3 regions of the Gottfriedia sp. S16(2024) genome follow, and region 3 is predicted to be linked to each of the others. Evidence: a T-box and tRNA genes for the amino acid it is inferred to sense, from the RefSeq annotation. Region 3 holds a T-box; the other regions hold tRNA genes.
What was found. A T-box is a leader RNA that pairs with one kind of tRNA and senses whether it is charged. The one in region 3 lies ahead of tyrS (tyrosine--tRNA ligase), so its partner is inferred to be a tRNA-Tyr.
Positions count from the first base shown of each region.

Region 1: it encodes a tRNA-Tyr, which carries the amino acid that the T-box ahead of tyrS (tyrosine--tRNA ligase) is inferred to sense. The anticodon was not compared.
Region 2: it encodes a tRNA-Tyr, which carries the amino acid that the T-box ahead of tyrS (tyrosine--tRNA ligase) is inferred to sense. The anticodon was not compared.

Region 1 is NZ_JBFLUO010000001.1:1,910,230-1,914,944, forward strand. Features, by position in the region: rRNA gene AB1282_RS08995 (23S ribosomal RNA) at 1-1,852, shown strand, start outside; rRNA gene rrf (5S ribosomal RNA) at 1,974-2,089, shown strand; tRNA gene AB1282_RS09005 (tRNA-Asn) at 2,100-2,174, shown strand; tRNA gene AB1282_RS09010 (tRNA-Ser) at 2,179-2,270, shown strand; tRNA gene AB1282_RS09015 (tRNA-Glu) at 2,294-2,368, shown strand; tRNA gene AB1282_RS09020 (tRNA-Val) at 2,378-2,453, shown strand; tRNA gene AB1282_RS09025 (tRNA-Met) at 2,633-2,709, shown strand; tRNA gene AB1282_RS09030 (tRNA-Asp) at 2,713-2,788, shown strand; tRNA gene AB1282_RS09035 (tRNA-Phe) at 2,797-2,872, shown strand; tRNA gene AB1282_RS09040 (tRNA-Thr) at 2,909-2,981, shown strand; tRNA gene AB1282_RS09045 (tRNA-Tyr) at 2,992-3,076, shown strand; tRNA gene AB1282_RS09050 (tRNA-Trp) at 3,084-3,157, shown strand; tRNA gene AB1282_RS09055 (tRNA-His) at 3,173-3,248, shown strand; tRNA gene AB1282_RS09060 (tRNA-Gln) at 3,329-3,403, shown strand; tRNA gene AB1282_RS09065 (tRNA-Gly) at 3,408-3,482, shown strand; tRNA gene AB1282_RS09070 (tRNA-Cys) at 3,488-3,558, shown strand; tRNA gene AB1282_RS09075 (tRNA-Leu) at 3,573-3,656, shown strand; tRNA gene AB1282_RS09080 (tRNA-Leu) at 3,750-3,832, shown strand; gene AB1282_RS09085 (hypothetical protein) at 4,046-4,342, opposite strand.
Region 2 is NZ_JBFLUO010000001.1:1,062,579-1,067,293, reverse strand. Features, by position in the region: rRNA gene AB1282_RS05005 (23S ribosomal RNA) at 1-977, shown strand, start outside; rRNA gene rrf (5S ribosomal RNA) at 1,098-1,213, shown strand; tRNA gene AB1282_RS04995 (tRNA-Asn) at 1,225-1,299, shown strand; tRNA gene AB1282_RS04990 (tRNA-Thr) at 1,313-1,385, shown strand; tRNA gene AB1282_RS04985 (tRNA-Glu) at 1,402-1,476, shown strand; tRNA gene AB1282_RS04980 (tRNA-Val) at 1,487-1,562, shown strand; tRNA gene AB1282_RS04975 (tRNA-Tyr) at 1,581-1,665, shown strand; tRNA gene AB1282_RS04970 (tRNA-Gln) at 1,674-1,748, shown strand; tRNA gene AB1282_RS04965 (tRNA-Lys) at 1,776-1,848, shown strand; tRNA gene AB1282_RS04960 (tRNA-Gly) at 1,865-1,939, shown strand; tRNA gene AB1282_RS04955 (tRNA-Ala) at 1,962-2,037, shown strand; gene rocF (arginase) at 2,278-3,177, shown strand; gene cdaA (diadenylate cyclase CdaA) at 3,952-4,715, shown strand, end outside.
Region 3 is NZ_JBFLUO010000001.1:240,501-245,215, reverse strand. Features, by position in the region: gene acsA (acetate--CoA ligase) at 1-29, shown strand, start outside; gene AB1282_RS01345 (TPM domain-containing protein) at 76-582, opposite strand; gene AB1282_RS01340 (LemA family protein) at 749-1,324, opposite strand; T-box leader at 1,512-1,742, shown strand; gene tyrS (tyrosine--tRNA ligase) at 1,809-3,065, shown strand; T-box leader at 3,070-3,313, shown strand; gene AB1282_RS01330 (GNAT family N-acetyltransferase) at 3,367-3,828, shown strand; gene nhaC (Na+/H+ antiporter NhaC) at 3,847-4,715, shown strand, end outside.

The DNA of each region.
Region 1 (4,715 bases), 1.7 Mb from region 3:
TTGCTTAGACAACCAGGATGTTGGCTTAGAAGCAGCCACCATTTAAAGAGTGCGTAATAGCTCACTGGTCGAGTGACTCTGCGCCGAAAATGTAACGGGGCTAAACGTATCACCGAAGCTGCGGATTGATACCGTATGGTATCAGTGGTAGGGGAGCGTTCTAAGGGCGTTGAAGCTAGATCGTAAGGACTGGTGGAGCGCTTAGAAGTGAGAATGCCGGTATGAGTAGCGAAAGACGGGTGAGAATCCCGTCCACCGTATGCCTAAGGTTTCCTGGGGAAGGCTCGTCCTCCCAGGGTTAGTCAGGACCTAAGCCGAGGCCGAAAGGCGTAGGCGATGGACAACAGGTTGATATTCCTGTACCACCTCATTTCCGTTTGAGCGATGGAGGGACGCAGAAAGATAGGGTAAGCGCGCTGCTGGATATGCGCGTCCAAGCAATTAGGCTGATGTGTAGGCAAATCCGCACATCATAAGGCTGAGTTGTGATGGCGAGGGAAATATAGTACCGAAGTTCCTGATTCTACGCTGCCAAGAAAAGCTTCTAGCGAGGAAATAGGTGCCTGTACCGCAAACCGACACAGGTAGGCGAGGAGAGAATCCTAAGGTGAGCGAGAGAACTATGGTTAAGGAACTCGGCAAAATGACCCCGTAACTTCGGGAGAAGGGGTGCTCTTTTGGGTGTATGCCCGGGAGAGCCGCAGTGAAAAGGCCCAAGCGACTGTTTAGCAAAAACACAGGTCTCTGCGAAGCCGCAAGGCGAAGTATAGGGGCTGACGCCTGCCCGGTGCTGGAAGGTTAAGAGGAGGGGTTATCCCTTACGGGAGAAGCTCTGAATTGAAGCCCCAGTAAACGGCGGCCGTAACTATAACGGTCCTAAGGTAGCGAAATTCCTTGTCGGGTAAGTTCCGACCCGCACGAAAGGCGTAACGATTTGGGCACTGTCTCAACCATAGACTCGGTGAAATTATAGTACCTGTGAAGATGCAGGTTACCCGCGACAGGACGGAAAGACCCCGTGGAGCTTTACTGCAGCTTGATATTGAATTTTGGTACAGCTTGTACAGGATAGGTAGGAGCCTGAGAAGCCGGAGCGCTAGCTTCGGTGGAGGCGTCGGTGGGATACTACCCTGGCTGTATTGAAATTCTAACCTAGAGCCGTTATCCGGCTCGGAGACAGTGTCAGGTGGGCAGTTTGACTGGGGCGGTCGCCTCCTAAAGAGTAACGGAGGCGCCCAAAGGTTCCCTCAGAATGGTTGGAAATCATTCGAAGAGTGTAAAGGCATAAGGGAGCTTGACTGCGAGACCTACAAGTCGAGCAGGGACGAAAGTCGGGCTTAGTGATCCGGTGGTTCCGCATGGAAGGGCCATCGCTCAACGGATAAAAGCTACCCCGGGGATAACAGGCTTATCTCCCCCAAGAGTCCACATCGACGGGGAGGTTTGGCACCTCGATGTCGGCTCATCGCATCCTGGGGCTGTAGTCGGTCCCAAGGGTTGGGCTGTTCGCCCATTAAAGCGGTACGCGAGCTGGGTTCAGAACGTCGTGAGACAGTTCGGTCCCTATCCGTCGTGGGCGCAGGAAATTTGAGAGGAGCTGTCCTTAGTACGAGAGGACCGGGATGGACACACCGCTGGTGTACCAGTTGTTCTGCCAAGAGCATGGCTGGGTAGCTATGTGTGGAAGGGATAAGTGCTGAAAGCATCTAAGCATGAAGCCCCCCTCAAGATGAGATTTCCCATAGCGTTAAGCTAGTAAGACCCCTGAGAGACGATCAGGTTGATAGGTCAGAGGTGGAAGCGTGGTGACACGTGGAGCTGACTGATACTAATCGGTCGAGGACTTAACTAACAAGTTTGATAATGACATTATCTAGTTTTGAGGGTGCAAAAGTTATTATAAAAAACTTTTAAAAAGTCATTGACTTTTGAGTGAGATTTGATATAATAGTTATTGTCCTTAAGGAATTGAATCAAGTGATGATAGCGAAGAGGTCACACCCGTTCCCATACCGAACACGGCAGTTAAGCTCTTCAGCGTCGATGGTAGTTGGGGGTTTCCCCCTGTGAGAGTAGAACGTCGCTTGGTTTATGATTATTCCGCAGTAGCTCAGTGGTAGAGCACTCGGCTGTTAACCGAGTGGTCGTAGGTTCGAACCCTACCTGCGGAGCCATTTTGGAGAGCTGTCCGAGTGGCCGAAGGAGCACGATTGGAAATCGTGTAGGCGGGTAACCCTGTCTCAAGGGTTCAAATCCCTTGCTCTCCGCCACATGTTTTCAGCACTATTATACTGGCCCGTTGGTCAAGCGGTTAAGACACCGCCCTTTCACGGCGGTAACACGGGTTCGAGTCCCGTACGGGTCACCATTTTATCCTGGAGGATTAGCTCAGCTGGGAGAGCACCTGCCTTACAAGCAGGGGGTCGGCGGTTCGAGCCCGTCATCCTCCACCATTTAATTATTAAAATTAATATATATATCTTATTATCGCGGGGTGGAGCACGAGCGAATATGCTTCGAAGAAATTACTTCAGCATACCAATCGAGCTGCTACTTGCAATAACATCCTGAGATTGGGATGGTCTTAACGAAATACAGTTTATGGATCTATAAATAATAGAGTCCACATTATCGCGGGGTGGAGCAGTCTGGTAGCTCGTCGGGCTCATAACCCGAAGGTCGCAGGTTCAAATCCTGTCCCCGCAACCAAATGGTCCCGTGGTGTAGCGGTTAACATGCCTGCCTGTCACGCAGGAGATCGCCGGTTCGATCCCGGTCGGGACCGCCATTTAAGTTGGCTCGGTAGCTCAGTCGGTAGAGCAGAGGACTGAAAATCCTCGTGTCGGCGGTTCGATTCCGTCCCGAGCCACCATCTTAAATAAAATATATAGCAAGCAATTATTATTAAGCCGACTTAGCTCAATTGGTAGAGCAACTGACTTGTAATCAGTAGGTTGGGGGTTCAAGTCCTCTAGTCGGCACTCTTTAACCGGAGGGGTAGCGAAGTGGCTAAACGCGGCGGACTGTAAATCCGCTCCCTGTGGGTTCGGCGGTTCGAATCCGTCCCCCTCCACCATTTTTATAGGGGCATAGTTTAACGGTAGAATAGAGGTCTCCAAAACCTTTGGTGTGGGTTCGATTCCTACTGCCCCTGCCAAATAATTCAATAATGGCGGTCGTGGCGAAGTGGTTAACGCATCGGATTGTGGTTCCGACACTCGTGGGTTCGATTCCCATCGGTCGCCCCATTTAAATTATTGTAAGGATTACTCAAGTGAGTAATATTATTTATAATAAACTGAATATAGTATATAAAGTTCTTAATTAATGGGCTATAGCCAAGCGGTAAGGCAACGGATTTTGATTCCGTCATGCCCTGGTTCGAATCCAGGTAGCCCAGCCATTATGCGGAAGTAGTTCAGTGGTAGAATACAACCTTGCCAAGGTTGGGGTCGCGGGTTCGAACCCCGTCTTCCGCTCCAAATATGGCGGTATAGCCAAGTGGTAAGGCAGAGGTCTGCAAAACCTTTATCATCGGTTCAAATCCGGTTACCGCCTTTTAATTTACTTCTGCCGGGGTGGTGGAATGGCAGACACACAGGACTTAAAATCCTGCGGGGGTTGACCCCGTGCCGGTTCGAGTCCGGCCCTCGGTATCATTAAACCTCTTACAAAAGTAAGAGGTTTTTAATTTCAGATTTGATTGGACAATTAGTCCTTCCTATATTATAATTATTTTATAACTTTTTGGCGGTGTGGTGGAATGGCAGACACGCCTGACTCAAAATCAGGTATCTTCACGGATGTGCAGGTTCAAGTCCTGTCACCGCTATATTGAAATCAGGGAAGAGGATTTTGCAGAGATGCAGAATCCTTTTTTTTGTTTATATAGTAAAAGGTAAGGAATAGAATAGGGTTTATATATTCTTTATCTTCATCGAGCATTAAAAAATTATCTTCATACGATTATCATAAAGAAAGGCAACGACCATTATAGTCACTGCCTTTCTTTAAGGGGCTATTCTTCATTTAGAAATGCTCTTCATTACATTTTTACATATTTACGTTTTTGCTTTGCAGCAAGCCAATCAAACTGTTTTGGTTTTCTTTTATTTGCTAAAGTAACGACTAATCCTGTTGTTGCTATTAGTAAGCTTGCAGCAGCTACTTTAATAGTAAATTGTTTTGCATCTTTTAATTTCTCGTTATTGTATCGATCAAGTTCCTTAAGGGTATCTTGTGTAAAATCAATTCTGTCGTTTGTTTCTTCAATCAAACTACAGACACCTTCGAAACTTTCGACCAAAGGATTTTTTTCTTCATTTACCAAAGGATCTGTCATAGTTATTCTCCTCCTATATTTAACCTATAAAGAAGAATTCTATGAGAAAATAAATTATACCTTTATTCAAATTTCTACAAATCTTTCAATACACTCTGCTATTAGCTAATTAATAAAGTTCTGATGATTATTGAGCTTACTAATTTAGACATTTTCTATTCTCGACCTTTCCATATTCTAAGCTTAACCATGCTAGAACACTTTCGACAAAAAATGATTTTATTCTTGAATTTATGACATATTTATGATAAATTTAATTACAAGTTCATTAAAAACCTACTAAATACATATTACATTTGTATTAGTAGATAAGCACTTATAACTTGATAACAACGCAGTGTATTGATTCATTCGAAGAACGATACATTGCGTT
Region 2 (4,715 bases), 820 kb from region 3:
CCTAAGGTAGCGAAATTCCTTGTCGGGTAAGTTCCGACCCGCACGAAAGGCGTAACGATTTGGGCACTGTCTCAACCATAGACTCGGTGAAATTATAGTACCTGTGAAGATGCAGGTTACCCGCGACAGGACGGAAAGACCCCGTGGAGCTTTACTGCAGCTTGATATTGAATTTTGGTACAGCTTGTACAGGATAGGTAGGAGCCTGAGAAGCCGGAGCGCTAGCTTCGGTGGAGGCGTCGGTGGGATACTACCCTGGCTGTATTGAAATTCTAACCTAGAGCCGTTATCCGGCTCGGAGACAGTGTCAGGTGGGCAGTTTGACTGGGGCGGTCGCCTCCTAAAGAGTAACGGAGGCGCCCAAAGGTTCCCTCAGAATGGTTGGAAATCATTCGAAGAGTGTAAAGGCATAAGGGAGCTTGACTGCGAGACCTACAAGTCGAGCAGGGACGAAAGTCGGGCTTAGTGATCCGGTGGTTCCGCATGGAAGGGCCATCGCTCAACGGATAAAAGCTACCCCGGGGATAACAGGCTTATCTCCCCCAAGAGTCCACATCGACGGGGAGGTTTGGCACCTCGATGTCGGCTCATCGCATCCTGGGGCTGTAGTCGGTCCCAAGGGTTGGGCTGTTCGCCCATTAAAGCGGTACGCGAGCTGGGTTCAGAACGTCGTGAGACAGTTCGGTCCCTATCCGTCGTGGGCGCAGGAAATTTGAGAGGAGCTGTCCTTAGTACGAGAGGACCGGGATGGACACACCGCTGGTGTACCAGTTGTTCTGCCAAGAGCATGGCTGGGTAGCTATGTGTGGAAGGGATAAGTGCTGAAAGCATCTAAGCATGAAGCCCCCCTCAAGATGAGATTTCCCATAGCGTTAAGCTAGTAAGACCCCTGAGAGACGATCAGGTTGATAGGTCAGAGGTGGAAGCGTGGTGACACGTGGAGCTGACTGATACTAATCGGTCGAGGACTTAACTAACAAGTTTGATAATGACATTATCTAGTTTTGAAGGTACAAAAATTATTATAAAAAATTTCATAAAGTTGTTGACTTTTAAATGAAATTTGATATAATAATTAATGTCCTAAATAAAATGAATCAAGTGATGATAGCGAAGAGGTCACACCCGTTCCCATACCGAACACGGCAGTTAAGCTCTTCAGCGTCGATGGTAGTTGGGGGTTTCCCCCTGTGAGAGTAGAACGTCGCTTGGTTTTAAGTTTATTCCGCAGTAGCTCAGTGGTAGAGCACTCGGCTGTTAACCGAGTGGTCGTAGGTTCGAACCCTACCTGCGGAGCCATTTTTAACTTAATGCTTCCATAGCTCAGCAGGCAGAGTACTTCCATGGTAAGGAAGAGGTCACCGGTTCGAGCCCGGTTGGAAGCTTAGGAAAAGTTGTACTGGCCCGTTGGTCAAGCGGTTAAGACACCGCCCTTTCACGGCGGTAACACGGGTTCGAGTCCCGTACGGGTCACCATTTATATTACGGAGGATTAGCTCAGCTGGGAGAGCACCTGCCTTACAAGCAGGGGGTCGGCGGTTCGAGCCCGTCATCCTCCACCATTTAATTTAATAAATACCGGAGGGGTAGCGAAGTGGCTAAACGCGGCGGACTGTAAATCCGCTCCCTGTGGGTTCGGCGGTTCGAATCCGTCCCCCTCCACCATTTATTGTTGGGCTATAGCCAAGCGGTAAGGCAACGGATTTTGATTCCGTCATGCCCTGGTTCGAATCCAGGTAGCCCAGCCATTTTTTTATTTAATCGTAATTTATTACGAGCCATTAGCTCAGTAGGTAGAGCATCTGACTTTTAATCAGAGGGTCGAAGGTTCGAATCCTTCATGGCTCACTCTTTTTTTTTATGTGCGGAAGTAGTTCAGTGGTAGAATACAACCTTGCCAAGGTTGGGGTCGCGGGTTCGAGCCCCGTCTTCCGCTCCATTCGCATATATTTTTATATAGTGGGGCCTTAGCTCAGCTGGGAGAGCGCCTGCCTTGCACGCAGGAGGTCAGCGGTTCGATCCCGCTAGGCTCCACCAATATACATAAAGTTAAACCTTAGTCATTTGACTAAGGTTTTTTGTTGTATATAATCATATGGTATAGCAATTAATAAGCTCAAAATGCATATGTATACAAAAAAATGTCGAGTTGACCCATTTGTTTTAAAAGATTTAAACTATTAATATAATTAATAACTTTAACAGTCAAAAAATTATATTTTTTCAAAAACAAGTAAGCGTTTTCTTTTATGAAATCAGTCGATGGGGGAAATAAAAATGTTAAAAGATATTTCAATTATTGGAGTACCATTAGATTTAGGACAAACTAGACGTGGGGTAGATATGGGGCCAAGTGCAATTAGATATGCACAGTTGCACGAACGTATTGAAAGAATGTCTTATCAAGTAGAAGACTTAGGCGATATTTTAGTAGAACGTACACCAGTTAAAGAAGATAATTCAGAACATAATTTAAAGAACTTAAAATCTGTAAAAGAAACATGTGAAAAGCTTGCTGCTGAAGTTGATGAAGTTATTAAAAGAAACAGAATGCCACTAGTACTTGGCGGTGATCATAGTATTGCAATCGGTACATTAGCAGGTGTATCAAAACATTATAATAATCTTGGATTAATTTGGTTTGATGCACATGGAGATTTAAATACTGCTGAAACATCTCCTTCTGGTAATATTCATGGTATGTCTTTAGCTGTTTCATTAGGTCACGGTCACGACTTATTAACGAAAATAGGTGGTTACTTCCCTAAAGTAAAACCAGAGAACGTAATCATTATTGGTGCACGTGATCTTGATGAAGGCGAAAGAGCAATTATTAAAGAATTAGGAATTAAAGTTTATACAATGCATGAAATTGATAAATTAGGAATGACAAAAGTAATGGAAGAAAGCATTGACCACTTGAAAGGGTGTGACGGAGTACACTTATCATTAGATCTTGATGGCCTAGATCCAATTCACGTTCCTGGTGTTGGTACACCTGTTCCTGGAGGAATCACTTATAGAGAAGGTCACTTAGCGATGGAAATGTTATCAGATGCTGATATTATTACATCAATTGAATTCGTAGAAGTTAATCCTATATTAGACGAAAGAAATCGAACAGCAATCGTAGCCGTTGCATTAATAGGCTCATTATTAGGTGAAAAGTTACTATAATTATTTCAAAAATAAAAAGCTAGCATTCGCTAGCTTTTTTACGTTGTAGAAAAACAACCTTGTCAATTAAATTACCAAATTTTCGTAGAAGGAGTAGAGTGACGTTGATTTCCACTACAGGATGCTCGCTTTCCATGGGGCGAGATTCTTTAGCCTCCTCGGCGAGCCTGCGGGGTCTCAGCCTTCCCGCATATCCCATAGGAGTCGAGCACCCCTTTCGTTCCAATCAACATATTCATCAAAAAAAGTGTGCAATAAAACCTATTCAAATTGCCTTTACTTAGAGTTTCCAAACAGTTGTTTATTAATCAGTTAGGAGGTCAATTAATATCGAACATTAATTAATAAGCTAATCAATTGAATTTGCTTTTCTAAAAATTAGCTCATAATATTTTTAACTTCTAAAAAAACTTACTAGTGTTATTGGAATCATAAAATTGCTCAAACATATTAAAATTTAAAATCATTAATAGACCATCCAAAAAATGATAATTTCATCATTAATAAATGTTCAATTAATGTCCGTTTTCCATATTGACCATTTTATATTTCAACACTCTGAAGAACTGTCTTTCAAAAAAGAATTAATTGTTGTCTATTCTTCTACGAATTTAGACAACTAATATATATAATTCTGTAATTTTGTTTAACATAACTAAAATAGTCGTTAAAGTATTGTTAATATAATTCATAACTCACAAATTTTGTGTATTGCAAAAATATGGTATAATACTCAAGATACAGTTTTATTCTATAGAATTTGGAGGGTAAAAGATGCCTTCTTTACATATAAATTTTTTACAGTACTTACAGAATGGATTAGACATACTAATAGTTTGGTTTGTTATTTATAGATTAATTATCATTATTCAAGGGACAAAGGCAGTCCAACTCTTAAAAGGTGTAACAATCATTATTGTCGTAAAAGTATTAAGCAGCCTATTCGGCTTGCATACTTTACAATTTTTAATGGATCAAGCATTAACATGGGGATTCTTGGCGGTTATTATTATCTTCCAACCAGAGTTAAGAAGAGCACTAGAACAGCTCGGACGTGGACGTTTCTTCTCTAGGACGACAGGTAGTGGGATTAATGACCGAAATGATATTGTTGAGAACATTGCAAAAGCCACTGAATACATGGCTAAACGAAGAATAGGTGCACTTATATCATTTGAGAGACAAACAGGTATGGGTGACTATATAGAGTCTGGTATTCGAATGAATGCTAATTTATCATCAGAATTACTGATTAATGTCTTTATACCAAATACACCTCTACATGACGGAGCGGTAATTATACAAGGTGAAAAGATTACAGCAGCAGCCTGTTACTTACCTTTGTCTGAGAGTGCATTTATTTCAAAGGAATTGGGAACGAGACATCGAGCTGCAGTTGGGATCAGTGAAGTTACTGACAGTATTACGATTGTAGTTTCCGAGGAAACAGGTGCAGTTTCAGTTGCAAGGAACGGAAATCTATACAGAGAATTATCAAAAGACGAGCTTATAAATTTATTAAATACTGAACTAAAATC
Region 3 (4,715 bases):
CTGGTGATTTATCAACGATGGAAGATTAATAAAAAAGAAAACCATTGGAAAAATATCCAATGGTTTTTTGTTGTTTTAAAATTTACGATCGGAGCCACCACCGCCTCTTGGCCCACCGCCGCCCGAAGAGTTTAATAATGCAGGTAATAAATTCAAAATGAAATAAGTAAGTACACCATTAAAGAACATCATATCAATGATGATGAATACTTTTAAAGTGTCCCATAAATGACTTGTTTTAGAATGACCAGTTTGTTCAGATCCATTTAAAATAACATTATATAGTGATTTATATGTGTTTGTTAATGCAAGGGATTCTTCACCTTTTTTCAAATAGGGTATAGCACTCTGGTCTAGAATTTTACCAGATCTAATATCTGTTACAACTCCTTCTAAACCATATCCTACTTCGATTCTTATTTGTCTGTCTTTTTTAGCATATAACAAAAGAACACCATTATTTTTCTCTTTATTACCTAAACCATATTTTCGAAATGCTGTATTAGCATATTCTTTAATATCATTTCCTTCGAGACTTGGGATTGTTAATACCGCAAGTTGAGCAGAGGTAGTGTCTTCCAATTTTTCCCTAATTGAATTAGAGTTTGCGTATCTTCTCTGTTAAGAACATTTGCATAATCTTGTACATAAATGTCTCCTACTTGAGAAGGTACTTTAATTTCAGCATTTGCTCCTGTAGCAAATGAAAAAAGAAATCCTATTAGGAATATTGATGAGAGAAATTTTCTCATTTATTACCTGCGCCACTAAAGTCAACCTCAGGTGTGGCTTTATCTTTTTCAGATACCTCAAAGTAATCCTTCTTCTCGAATCCAAAAGGTCCAGCTACTAGTACACCAGGGAATTTTTTGATTTTTTGGTTGTAAACAGTTACTGCATCATTGTAATCTTTACGAGCAATAGCTAGTCGATTTTCAGTTCCTTCTAGGCTATCCATTAATGCTTGGAAATTAAGATTTGATTTTAAATCAGGATAGTTTTCTAAAAGTACTAATAGACGACTTAATGCTCCAGACAATTCTGCATCAGCTTTACTTTTATCAGCAGTCGTTTGAGCACCAGCTAATTTTGCGCGTGCATCTGTTACTGAAGCAATCACATCTTTCTCTTGTGTAGCATATCCTTTTACTGTATTTACTAAGTTTGGTATTAAATCTGAATGACGTTTTAGTTGGTTATCAACTTGTGACATTTTATTTGTTACATTTTCTTCCTGAGTCACAAAGCTATTATAGCTTCCGACACCCATAAAGATTAGAACGACTACAATAATTAAAGCAATCCATATTCCTTTATTCTTCAAGAAAAAACACTTTATTTCCAAAATATGTATTTTTAAAGATGTTAGTATTAATATTTAACCATATTATTTGATAGAAAGCATTTTTATTCAAATATTGAATGACAATTTAAATAAAATTAATAAAAATTTAATTATCTATTTGACTTAAACGTTTTATTTGTGATATAAATGTTTCATAACATTTTAATAGTGAGCGTTGAAAGGCTTAGTAGTGTGAATGGTATTGGATCAGAGAGCTAATGGTTGGTGAGAATTAGCACAGACATTGACATGAATTACACCCTGGAGCATTCTTTTTCGAAATTTGTTTAATGCAAATTAGGATTAGAACGGTTAACAACCGTTAATTGTATGAGAGGTAGCTGTTTTATTAGCTACAACTAGGGTGGTACCGCGATTATAATTATTCGTCCCTACTGTTTATCAGTAGGGACTTTTTATTTTGTTTAAACAACGTATAGAACATAAAAGGGGTGGGCTAAAAATGGAAAACATCTTACAAGATTTAGAATTTCGTGGATTAATTAATCAAATGACAGATGAAGAAGGTCTACAAAAATTATTAAGCGAAGAATCTGTTTCATTATATTGTGGTTTTGACCCAACTGGTGATAGCTTACACATTGGTCACTTATTACCAGTGTTAATGTTAAAGAGATTTCAAGTTGCAGGACATAAACCAATTGGTTTAGTAGGTGGAGCAACTGGAATGATCGGTGATCCAAGTGGTAAGAAGGCAGAACGTACGTTAAATACTACAGAAACAGTAAAAATGTTCAGTGAACGAATTCGTACACAATTATTACCATTTTTAAACTTCGAAGGTGAAAATGCTGCTAAAGTAGTTAATAACTTTGATTGGACAGGCGAATTAGATGTTATTACATTCTTACGTGACATCGGTAAAAACTTCGGATTAAACTACATGCTTGCTAAAGATTCAGTTGCATCTCGATTAGAAGCAGGTATTTCATTTACTGAATTTAGTTATATGATTTTACAATCATATGATTTCTTAAAATTATACCAAGACCATAACTGTAAATTACAAATTGGTGGTAGTGACCAATGGGGTAATATTACAGCCGGTATGGAATTAATCCGTAAGACAGAAGAAGATTCAAAAGCTTTCGGACTTACAGTACCTTTAGTAACAAAAGCTGATGGTTCTAAATTTGGTAAAACAGAAGGCGGAGCAGTTTGGTTAGATCCAGAAAAAACAACTCCATACGAATTCTACCAATTCTGGATTAATACAGATGACCGTGATGTAGTTAAATACTTGAAATACTTTACTTTCCTATCAAAAGAGGAAATTTTAGAGCTTGAGAAACAATTTAATGAAGCTCCTGAACAACGTGTTGCTCAAAAAGCATTAGCTGCTGAAGTAACAAAACTAGTTCACGGTGAAGAAGCGCTTGATCAAGCAATTAAAATTACAGAAGCACTATTTAGTGGATCTGTAAAAGAATTAACTGCTGCTGAGATTAAACAAGGTTTTAAAGATGTACCTTCATTTAATTTAAGTGAAGCAGAAAAAGGATTAGTAGACTTACTAGTTGAAGCAAAAATTTCTCCATCAAAACGTCAAGCTCGTGAAGATGTACAAAATGGTGCGGTTTATGTAAATGGAGACCGTATACAGGACGTTGCAACAGTGTTAACTAAACAAGATGCAATTGAAGAGCAATTTATTATTATCCGTCGTGGTAAGAAGAAATACCACTTGGTTACATTATAATATCGAACAAACAGTGAACGAAAAAGCAGTAGTTTGATTGGTAGTAGTTCAGAGAGCGAGTGGTTGGTGAAAACTCGTCTACACAATCAAATGAATTACATTTCGGGAGTTTTCTTTTCGTAGTTAGTTTATCTAATGAAGGGAAGAACGTAAGTCTACGTTACAGATTCGAGTGATAAGGAATTTTTCTTTTATAAGTATTTATTTCTTATAACTAGGGTGGTAACGCGATCGAGGTCGTCCCTATATTTTATAGGGGCGCCTCGATTTTTTATTGGTTTTTTTTGAAAGGGTGAAAATCATGGAGATATTTGCAACGAAAGATTACCGAATATTGGCAAAACTTAATGAAGGTGTTCAAAACCTACATGCTGATTTATTTCCAGAGTTTTTTAAAGTTCATAATCCGGCTGAAATAACTGAGTTTTTCAAGAGTGTAGTTGATAAACCAGAACATCATTTTTTCGTCGTAAAAGATGTCGAAGAATTAGTCGGTTATGCTTGGATTGAAATAAAAAATATTGCTGAAGGACCTATTAAAAAGGCTTTTCGGTTAGGGTATGTTCATCAGATCAGTATTAATGAAGAAAAAAGAAATAAGGGATACGGTTCATTCTTAATTCATAAAATTGCTTCATTTGCACGTGAGAATAATCTTTCTAGAATTGAGTTAGATTATTGGATCGATAATAAAAATGCAAGTAGCTTTTATGAGAAACTTGGGTTTGTAAAGTTTCGTGAACACGTATATATGGATGTATAAATAAGGGAGAGTATATAAATGAAAAATATAGAATTAGGTACGTTAATCGTACTATTCGCAGTTATTATGTCTAGTTGTCTAGTTATATTAAAATCAGATCCACAAATTCCACTTCTTCTATGTGTTGTTTGTTTAGCTGTATTTGGACTATTTAAGGGATTTAAATGGGAACAGATTGAAAATGGTATGAAAAAAGGTATTCAAAATGGATTGTCACCAACATTAATCTTAATGATGATTGGTTTATTAATTGGTTCTTGGATGCTAAGTGGTACAGTACCTACATTATTATTTTACGGAATTTCTGTTCTTTCAGCGAAATGGTTTGCGATCAGTGCAATTTTTATTACAATCATTGTTGCTAGTTTTACAGGTAGTACGTTTACAACAATCGCTACAGTTGGTGTTGCGTTAATGGGAATCGCTCATATTATGGGGATTCCACCAGCAATTGCTGCAGGTGCGATTATTAGTGGAGCGTGTTTTGGTGATAAGATGTCACCGATCTCAGATACAACGAATTTCGTTCCAAGTATTTTAGGAATAAAGGTTAATGAGCATATTCGACACATGGCATATACAACAATTCCAGCATTAATTGTTACCATTATTTTATTCTTAATCATTGGTATGGGGCATGGTAATACAGATATGGCGCAAGTTACAGAAATGAAAAAAGCAATTTCATCTAGCTTTGAAGTGAATCCATTGTTATTAATCCCATGTTTAATCGTTTTTATTATGGCATTTAGAGGTTTTTCAACTTTACCAACAATGTCTGCAGGTATTGTTAGTTCATTAGTTTTAGCGTTTTTCATTCAAAAAGGTATTACGCTTGCAAAAGTGTTTAAAACCTTACAAGATGGATTCCAAACGGATACAGGAAA